2 regions of the Pseudomonas sp. S2_H01 genome follow, and region 1 is predicted to be linked to the other one. Evidence: predicted binding sites of a transcription regulator. Region 1 holds the regulator's gene; the other holds the start of a gene.
What was found. The regulator sigma-54, encoded in region 1, starts transcription at its own class of promoters, with help from an activator protein. The targets are predictions, from matches to a motif close to ANTGGCATNNANNTTGCTNT.

Region 1 (5,119 bases):
ACACCTGAAGGCCACCGACGTCACCCTGATGACGACCCCGGTCCTGCAGATGTTTCGCGGATCGGAGTTCCCGTGGCATGTTCAGAGCGTGCGCGCCGAAGTGTCGCCGGGCGGGGATCACGTCGAGCTGATCGACAAGGTTCGCATCAATCGCACCGACGAAAAGAACCGAACCACCATCATCACCAGCACACGCATGACTGTCTTCCCCCAGAAGCAATATGCGGAAACCGCGCAACCCGTTAGAATCGACGGCTTTAACGGCGTGAGCACGGGTACGGGTATGAAAGCCTATCTAAAAGAAAGCAGGATACACCTGCTATCGAACGCAAGAGGACAGTATGAGGCTCCTTAAAACCCTCCCTATTTTGCTCGGTCTGGGCGCAGCACTGGGAAGCGTGAGCGCCTGGGCTCTGCCGAACGATCAGGATCAGCCTATCCGCATTCAGGCCGACGACGCCCAGCTGGACGACAAGCAAGGCATCGCCACCTATACCGGTAACGTGATCATCACCCAAGGGTCGATGAAGGTGACCGGCAACACCGTGACCATGACCCGTACGCCTGCAGGCGACATCGACGTCGTGACCTCGGTGGGCAACCTGGCCTACTTCGAGCAGTTGCAGACGGCCGGTGACACCAAACCCGTTCAGGGCTGGGGCGTCACTATTCAGTACCACGCGCCGCAAAACCGCATCGTGCTGATCGACAAGGCCAAGGTGATCGACAAGGACAGCAACGTGACGCAGGGCGAGAAAATCGTCTACGACACCGTCCGCAAACTGGCGAGTGCCGGCCGAGCCACAGGCAGCAAAGTCACCGAATCGCGCCCTCGTGTCGACATGGTGATTCAGCCGAAAAAGAAAACCGACCAGCAGAAGGCCCAGTAATGGCAACGCTGAAAGCCCAACACCTGGCCAAGGCTTACAAAAGCCGCCAGGTCGTGCGAGACGTCAGCCTGTCCATCGACAGCGGCCAGATCGTCGGTCTTCTGGGCCCTAACGGTGCAGGCAAGACCACATGCTTCTACATGATCGTGGGCCTCGTTCAGGCCGATCAGGGGCGCGTGCTGATCGACGACCAGGACGTCAGCCACCAACCGATGCACGGCCGCGCCCGCGCCGGTATCGGCTATTTGCCGCAAGAAGCCTCGATCTTCCGCAAGCTGTCGGTGTCGGACAACATCATGGCCATCCTTGAGACCCGCAAGGAGCTTGATCGCGCCGGACGTCGCAAAGAACTGGAGAGCCTGCTCCAGGAGTTCCATATCACGCACATCCGCGACAACCTGGGCATGAGCCTGTCCGGTGGTGAGCGTCGTCGCGTGGAAATCGCCCGCGCACTGGCCACGGCGCCGAAGTTCATCCTGCTCGATGAACCCTTTGCCGGGGTCGACCCGATCTCCGTGGGTGACATCAAGCAGATCATCTACCATCTCAAGGCCAAGGGTATCGGCGTTCTGATCACCGACCACAACGTCCGCGAGACCCTCGACATCTGCGAAACGGCCTACATCGTTAACGATGGGCAACTGATCGCGGAAGGCGATGCTGAAACCATCCTGGCCAACCAGTTGGTCAAAGAAGTGTATCTCGGCCACGAGTTCCGCCTGTAACCGGACGATGACAAGGGGTTGGCCGGCGACCGCAGTGTGCGCCTGACCGCCAACCTCGTTTTAATTGTCATCACACCCTAGGCAAACACTCCGGTTTCAGGCATATAATTTGCTTAAGTTGGCGCCCAGGCGCCCCAGTAGTGGATGGCGCGCATGTGCGCCGGCGAATAAGGTGTTAAGTCTCTGCCATGAAACCTTCGCTAGTCTTGAGAATGGGCCAGCAGCTGACGATGACGCCGCAGCTGCAACAGGCCATCCGCTTACTCCAACTGTCGACGCTGGATCTCCAACAGGAAATCCAGGAGGCACTGGAGTCCAACCCTATGCTCGAGCGCCAGGAAGAAGGCGACGACTTCGATAACGTCGACCCCATGGCCGACAACATCGAGCAAAAGCCCAACCCGGACGTTCAGGAACCGACTTATCAGGAGTCCGCGCCCACCGTCGACAACCTGGAAGACGGCGAATGGAGCGAGCGCATTCCCAACGAACTGCCTGTCGACACCGCCTGGGAAGACGTTTACCAGACCAGCGCCAGCAGCCTGCCCAGCAACGATGACGACGAATGGGATTTCACCACGCGCACGTCCGTCGGTGAGAGCCTGCAAAGCCATCTGCTCTGGCAGTTGAACCTGGCGCCGATGTCCGACACCGATCGCCTGATCGCTGTCACGCTGATTGACTGCATCAACAACCAAGGCTATCTCGACGAGTCCCTCGAGGAACTGCTGGACGCTTTTGATCCAGAGCTCGATATCGAACTGGACGAGATCGAGGCCGTTCTGCACCGCATTCAGCAATTCGAACCTGCCGGCATTGGTGCTCGCAACCTCAGCGAATGCCTGTTGCTGCAACTGCGTCAGTTACCGGCGAAGACCAAATGGCTCGCGGAAGCTCAACGCCTGGTCGGCGATTACATCGACCTGTTGGGCAGCCGTGACTACGCGCAACTGATGCGCCGCATGAAGCTCAAGGAAGATGATCTGCGCCAGGTCATCGAACTGGTGCAAAGCCTGAACCCGCGTCCAGGGTCCCAGATCGAGTCCACCGAAGCGGAATACGTCGTTCCCGATGTGATCGTGCGCAAGGACAACGAACGCTGGCTGGTCGAGCTCAATCAGGAAGCCGTTCCGCGCCTGCGGGTCAATCCGCAGTACGCTGGCTTTGTGCGTCGTGCCGACACGAGCGCCGACAACACCTTCATGCGCAACCAGTTGCAGGAAGCGCGCTGGTTCATCAAAAGCCTGCAGAGCCGTAACGAAACCCTGATGAAGGTTGCGACCCAGATCGTGGAACATCAGCGTGGTTTCCTTGAGTACGGTGACGAGGCGATGAAACCGCTGGTATTGCACGACATCGCCGAGGCGGTCGGCATGCACGAATCGACGATCTCGCGCGTGACCACGCAAAAGTTCATGCATACCCCGCGCGGCATCTACGAACTGAAATACTTCTTTTCCAGCCACGTCAGCACCTCTGAAGGCGGCGAATGCTCGTCTACCGCCATCCGCGCGATCATCAAAAAACTGGTTGCCGCGGAAAATCAGAAAAAGCCGTTGAGTGACAGCAAGATCGCTGGTTTACTGGAGGCACAAGGCATTCAAGTGGCCCGTCGCACCGTCGCCAAATACCGCGAGTCTCTAGGGATAGCGCCTTCCAGCGAACGCAAGCGATTGATGTAAGGGTCACAGGCCACAGCGTTCCAGTGGCAGGCAACCAAGCCTGCCTCTTAATGCACTGGCAACGAAGGAGAAGCTGTATGCAAGTCAACATCAGTGGACACCAACTGGAAGTGACCAAGCCCCTGCGCGAGTACATCGAGCTGAAGCTGAAAAAGCTCGAAGGGCACTTTGACAAGATTACCAACGTGCAGGTGACGATGGCCGTCGAGAAACTCAAACAGAAGATCGAGGCCACCCTGCATATCCACGGTGGAGAGGTGGTTGCCAATGCGGAGCATGACGACATGTACGCGGCAATCGACCTGCTCACTGACAAGCTAGACAGACAATTGCTCAAGCATAAGGAAAAGCAGCAAAGCATCCTCAAAGGTGCGGCCGCTCGCTGACACTCCCCATCCATGATCCGACTTGAAAACATTCTGACCCCTGGCCGTTCACTCGTGAACGTGCCAGGCGGCAGCAAAAAAGCCGTCCTCGAAGAGATTGCCAAAATGATCGGGCAGCAGGTGCCCGAATTCGACTGGCAAACCGTCTACGAAAGCCTTATTGCCCGCGAGAAGCTGGGTTCTACCGGCTTCGGTAACGGAATCGCGATCCCTCACTGTCGACTCAAAGGCTGCACGTCTCCGGTCAGCGCAGTGCTGCACCTGGAAAAGCCTGTCGATTTCGATGCCATCGACGGCGCCCCGGTGGACCTGCTGTTCGTGTTGCTGGTCCCTGAAGCCGCCACCGATGCACACCTCGAATTGCTCCGACAGATCGCCAGCATGCTCGACCGCGCCGATGTGCGCGCCAGCCTGCGTAACGCGAAAAGCAGCGACGAACTGTACAACGTCGTGCTCCACGTACAGAACGGGCACTGACCATGCGCATGATCATCGTCAGCGGTCGCTCCGGCTCCGGCAAGAGCACGGCCCTCGATGTTCTGGAAGACAGCGGTTTTTACTGCGTCGACAACCTGCCCGCTGGCCTGCTGCCTGAACTGGCCGAACGCGCACTGATCAACACGGAGCTGGCGGAACCTCTGCTGGCAGTGTCCATCGACGCCCGCAACCTGCCCAGTCACCTGACCCGTTTTCCGCGAATGCTCGAAGAGGTTCGCAGCCGGCACATCCGGTGCGATGTACTGTTTCTGGACGCCGAGGAGTCCACGCTGCTCAAGCGGTTCTCCGAAACCCGCCGTCGTCACCCGCTGAGCAATGCGACACGCTCGCTGGCCGAGGCGATCCGTGACGAGAAAACCTTGCTCGGGCCGATCATCGATCTCGCCGACCTGACCATCGACACGACCCACCTGAACCTCTATCAGCTGCGCGATACGCTCAAGTTACGGCTGCTGAACAAGCCTGAACCGGGTACCGCTTTCCTGATCGAATCGTTTGGCTTCAAACGGGGCATGCCCGTGGACGCGGACCTGGTGTTCGACGTTCGCTGCCTGCCTAACCCGTACTGGAAGCCTGAATTGCGCGAGCAATCCGGGCTTGATAAGCCGGTAGCCGACTACTTGGCCGCGCAGTCAGATGTCGAAGAAATGTTCCAGGACATCTCGTCGTACCTGACCAAGTGGTTGCCGCGGTTCGCCGCCAGCAACCGCGCCTACGTCACCATAGCCATTGGCTGCACCGGCGGACACCACCGCTCCGTCTACCTGACCGAACGCCTGGGTCAGTCCCTGCAACAGTCGCTCAAGAATGTTCAGGTCCGCCACCGCGACCTAAGCTGAAAGGATCCCCATCGCGATGCCCGCTCACCAGATCACCATCATCAACAAGCTGGGCCTGCACGCCCGCGCTGCAGCAAAGTTCGTTGGCGTTGCCGGCAA
Region 2 (5,119 bases), 910 kb from region 1:
ACGATGTGATTCTCCCTTTCGGTTACACGGCACCGGTCAATCTGACATTGACCGGGCCTATGCGCGTGGCGATCTTGGGCCCCAACGGCAGTGGTAAGTCGACCTTGATGCGAGTGATTGCCGGCCAACTGCCGGCACGCGCAGGCGAGGTCATCTGCAATTGCAATGTGGCGTGGCTGGATCAACACGCCGGATTGCAGCGCCCTGAACGCAGTGCGGTGCAATGGCTTTTCGAGAGCAATCCACAGTTGCCGGAATCCGAAGCGAGAACTCGTTTGGCGCAAATGGGTATCGATGCAGATCGAGTGGTTTTGAAGACTGCTCAGTTGAGTGGAGGTGAACGCCTGAAAATAGCATTAGCAGCGCAGCTGTACGCGCAGCACCCACCGCAACTGCTATTGCTGGACGAGCCTGATAACCATCTTGATCTCCCAAGCAAGATCGCGCTGGAGCAGATGCTCAACCAGTACGAAGGTGCGTTAATTGTCGTGTCCCACGACAGCGAGTTTTTGCGATCCATTGGTTTGGATGCGCATGTTTATCATCTATCGGTGGATCGGTGATGGGGGCGGTCTTTTCAAACAATTCGCGAAAGGCAGAACACTCTCTGCACCGCTATCTTTAGCTCATCTGCAACCTCCCTGAAAACGGCAAAGAGCGTTGAACGAATAACAAAAAAACGCAGTCCGATTTCGGTAGGCCCATGTGCGGCCTGACTGAGGAGACATTGATGAAAGTCTGGACTATTTCGTTTCAGGATAAAGATGGCGTGCAGCAGACCCTCGATCTTGAATGCGAGCACCGTCCCAGTGTGGAGGAAGCTGCTCAGCGCCTGCGGCGGATCCTGTCCCCGGTCACCGAGGATCTCGACCTCAACGACCTTGACGGCAGGACACAGGAACCCACGGTCAAGACACTCAAGGAGCAGAACGCGGTACAGATCAATTCCATCGTTGAGGCTTCATGAAAAAACCTTGGCGAACACCCCCATCTGCCAATTGGCAACACGCTATTAATGGGCGTAGTCTGCAAGTGAGGCCGGTGATGCATCTACCCGAGCCAGCTCGCGTACAGATGCCTGATTTGTAATAGCAGCATCGGCCTTGTCAGCGACATGCTTGAGTCCCGGGCGACGGATGAACTGTCGTTTTCCCTCTCCGAGCGGGAGGGTTTTCGGGATCGTTGAAACTCTATCTATCGTTGCATAGGAGGACGTTTCATGAGCACGACCTACCAAGAAGACATCAGCAGTCACGTACTGCGCCGCATGAAAGAAGGCGGTTTCGACTTCGCGCGTATCCACCCCATCGAGTTCTACGCCATCTTTCCGGACGAGGAGCGGGCGCGTCAGGCAGCGGAAAAGTTTCGCGGTGAATCCCTCAATACACAGATCAACGCCCGAGAGGACGGCGCGTGGCACCTGCAGTTGAGCAAACTGATGTACGCCACTTATGACGGTATCGGTGATTTCGAGCAGGACTTTCAGACAGCGATTATCGGGCTCGACGGTGAAGTCGAAGGCTGGGGCGTGAAACAGGAGATCAAGCGGCTTCATTGAGGGTCAGAGCATTTGCCTCTGAAGATGCAGTACCTGTGGGAGCGAATTCATTCGCGATGCGGTCGATCAAACGATGTCTCTCTGTCGGGTGATGTGGCCTGTCGTGAAGGGGGTCGCTCCCACACGTTTGTTCCGATTCAGGAAGTCAGCGGGTTGGGGTTACCAAAAACAGGGCAAAAAAAAGCCGCTCGGGTGTGAGCGGCGTAAAGGGAATTTCGTTGAGCAATCCGGTTCACATAGACCTCGCTCGAACAGTCGAGAGCGGCGTATCTGCGTTGATGGCGCGATTATCAGGCAACAAAATCCCGTCGGGAAATCATCTCTGGCTATGCTGGTAATAGATTTTTCAGTGGCGGGACGCTTCTCTATGAAGCGTAGGAGAATTGGTTAGGGCGCTTCTTGCACAGGAATGGTGCGAAGGTTGTCGCGGGTTTATTCAACCAGTTGATTTTTAAGCGTTTATGCCGCTGGCACGGGCCTTGCGAAGGCCCTTGTGTCCATGGTGACAAGGAGTACGGCATGATCCGCACCTTTTATGATGAGATGTACGATGTGGACGGCACTGTCCGACCGCATTATCGGGAATTCGCCCGCTGGTTGGGCGAAGCGCCACCTGAGCTGCTGGCTCAGCGTCGGCGTGAGGCCGATCTTTTGTTTCATCGCGCCGGGATTACCTTCACGTTGTACGGTGACGAGCAGGGGACTGAGCGTCTGATCCCCTTCGATACGATTCCGCGCAGCATCCCCGCCAGCGAATGGCGAGTGGTTGAACGCGGCTGCATCCAGCGCGTCAAGGCGCTGAACATGTTCCTCGCGGATCTGTATCACGACCAGCGCATCATCAAGGCCGGGATCATTCCTGCCGAGCAAGTGTTGGCCAACGAGCAGTATCAGCTGGCGATGCAAGGCCTGAACCTGCACCGCGACTTGTATTCCCACATCTCCGGGGTCGACCTGGTCCGCGATGGCGACGGGACGTATTACGTGCTCGAAGACAACCTGCGGACTCCGAGCGGCGTGAGCTACATGCTCGAAGACCGCAAGATGATGATGCGCCTGTTTCCAGAGTTGTTCTCCGCACAACGCATCGCCCCGATCGACCACTACCCGAACCTGCTGCTCGACACGCTGAAAAGCTCAAGCCCTCTGGACAACCCGAGTGTGGTCGTACTGACGCCTGGGCGGTTCAACAGCGCATTTTTCGAGCATGCGTTTCTGGCGCGGGAAATGGGTGTCGAACTGGTGGAAGGCGCTGACCTGTTCGTGCGCGATGATCGTGTGTTCATGCGCACCACCGACGGCCCGAAAGCGGTGGACGTGATTTACCGTCGCCTGGACGACGCGTTCCTTGATCCGTTGGCGTTCAATCCCGATTCGATGCTCGGTGTGCCCGGTCTGCTGTCGGCTTACCGATCCGGCAACGTTGTGCTGGCCAACGCCATTGGTACCGGCGTCGCCGACGACAAGTCGGTCTACCCGTTCGTGACCGACATGATCCGCTTCTACCTCGACGAAGAGCCGATACTGAAGAACGTGCCAACCTGGCAATGCCGCAAGCCGGAAGAGCTGTCACACGTGCTGGCGAACCTTGGTGATCTGGTGGTGAAGGAAACTCAAGGCTCGGGCGGCTACGGCATGCTCGTCGGCCCGGCGGCGACGGCTGCTGAAATCGAAGCCTTCCGCGCCCGCCTCAAAGCCAAGCCTCACGCGTACATCGCTCAACCGACCTTGTCCCTCTCGACCTGCCCGACGTTCGTCGAGAACGGCATCGCCCCGCGACACATCGACTTGCGCCCGTTCGTTCTGGCTGGCCGCGAAACCCGCGTTGTTCCTGGCGGACTCACCCGCGTTGCGCTGCGTGAGGGGTCGCTGGTGGTGAACTCGTCGCAGGGTGGCGGTACCAAGGACACCTGGGTGGTCGAGGATTAAGGATGCCTGCCAATGTTAAGTAGAACTGCCTCGGATTTATATTGGATGTCGCGGTACCTGGAGCGGGCGGAAAATCTCGCACGGATGCTGGACGTCAGTTATTCGCTGTCGCTGATGCCTCAGGACGGACGCGGGGATGGGCTGAATGAAATCGCCATGCCACTGCTGATTACCGGCACCCTGGACGATTACCTGGAACGCCACGGCGAATTGCACGCTGAACGCCTGCTGCATTTCTTCGCCCTGGACGCTACCAACCCGGCCAGCATTTTCAGTTGTCTGGCGGCGGCGCGGGCCAGTGCTCATGCGGTACGTGGACGCATCACTGCGGACATGTGGGAAAACATCAACGCGACGTATCTTGAAATTCGCGGCATCGCCGAACAGGGCCTGAGCCGTTACGGCATGAGCCGGTTCTGCGAGTGGGTCAAGGAGCGTTCGCACCTGTTCCGTGGGGCGACCTACGGCACGATCATGCGTAACGATGCCTTCCGTTTCATTCGTCTGGGCACCTTCATCGAGCGCGCCGACAACACGTTGCGCATGGTCGATGCCCGTTACGAAATGCTGGAATTGCGCGGCCCTGCCGCCAATGCGGCGGCCGACAGTTCGGCCGCCGGTTACTATCAGTGGAGCGCCTTGCTGCGAGCGCTGTCGTCGTTCGAGGCGTACACCGAGGTCTACCGTGATGCGCCGGGTGCGCGTCAAGTTGCCGAGTTGTTGCTGTTGCGCGCCGACATTCCGCGTTCGTTGCGTGCCTGCCTGGAAGAACTGGACATGATCCTCGCCAGCCTGCCAGGCGCCAACGGCCGTCCGGCACAGCGTCTGGCGGCCGAACTGGATGCTCGTTTGCGCTACACCGGCATCGACGAAATCCTTGAGGAAGGCCTCCACGAATGGTTGAACGAATTCATTCCGTTGCTGGCCCAACTGGGTAACGTTATTCACACTTCTTACCTGGAGGCTGCATGAGACTCTCAATTAGCCACGAGACCACCTATCACTACGACGATCAGGTCCGCGCCAGCATCCAGTATTTGCGTCTGACCCCACACGACAGCGAGCGCCAGCAGGTGCTGAGCTGGCAGCTCGCTCTGCCGCGCCCGGTGCGCGCTCAGGTCGATCCGTTCGGCAATATCTTGCACGTGCTGACCATGGACGAACCCCATGAAGCCATTGTCATTGGTGCGCGCGGACAGGTTGAGATCGATGAGAAGCGCGAAGCCGAGCACGAGAGTCAGTCTTCGTTGCCGTTTCTGCGTTTCACCCGTCTGACGGAAGCGGACGAGGCGATTCGCGCCTTTGCCGCCAAAGAAACCAAGAAGCGCACCGACCGCACGGCGTTGATTGACCTGATGCAGGCGCTGAATCAGCACATCACCTACACGCCGGGTGCTACGGCGGTGGATACCAGTGCGGCGCAAGCCTTTGCCAATGGCGCAGGTGTCTGCCAGGACCATACCCATGCGTTCCTGGCGTGTGCGCGCAGCCTGGGTGTGCCGGCGCGTTACGTGTCGGGCTACCTGTACAGCGACAGCAGCGAGCACTTGGCCAGTCATGCCTGGGCCGAGGCGTGGATCGATGACGCGTGGTACAGCTTCGATGTGACCAATCAACTGGCCATTCCAGAGC

Region 2: the regulator sigma-54 is predicted to act here: its motif matches at 2,025-2,044, upstream of AB4N84_RS19925 (circularly permuted type 2 ATP-grasp protein).

Annotation. Positions count from the first base shown of each region.
Region 1 is NZ_CP162756.1:3,521,668-3,526,786, reverse strand. It holds gene lptC (LPS export ABC transporter periplasmic protein LptC) at 1-355, shown strand, start outside; gene lptA (lipopolysaccharide transport periplasmic protein LptA) at 342-890, shown strand; gene lptB (LPS export ABC transporter ATP-binding protein) at 890-1,615, shown strand; gene AB4N84_RS15735 (RNA polymerase factor sigma-54) at 1,804-3,297, shown strand; gene hpf (ribosome hibernation-promoting factor, HPF/YfiA family) at 3,375-3,683, shown strand; gene ptsN (PTS IIA-like nitrogen regulatory protein PtsN) at 3,696-4,160, shown strand; gene rapZ (RNase adapter RapZ) at 4,163-5,020, shown strand; gene AB4N84_RS15715 (HPr family phosphocarrier protein) at 5,037-5,119, shown strand, end outside.
Region 2 is NZ_CP162756.1:4,434,123-4,439,241, forward strand. It holds gene AB4N84_RS19910 (ABC-F family ATP-binding cassette domain-containing protein) at 1-563, shown strand, start outside; gene AB4N84_RS19915 (hypothetical protein) at 731-967, shown strand; gene AB4N84_RS19920 (ribonuclease E inhibitor RraB) at 1,220-1,558, shown strand; gene AB4N84_RS19925 (circularly permuted type 2 ATP-grasp protein) at 2,078-3,487, shown strand; gene AB4N84_RS19930 (alpha-E domain-containing protein) at 3,500-4,459, shown strand; gene AB4N84_RS19935 (transglutaminase family protein) at 4,456-5,119, shown strand, end outside.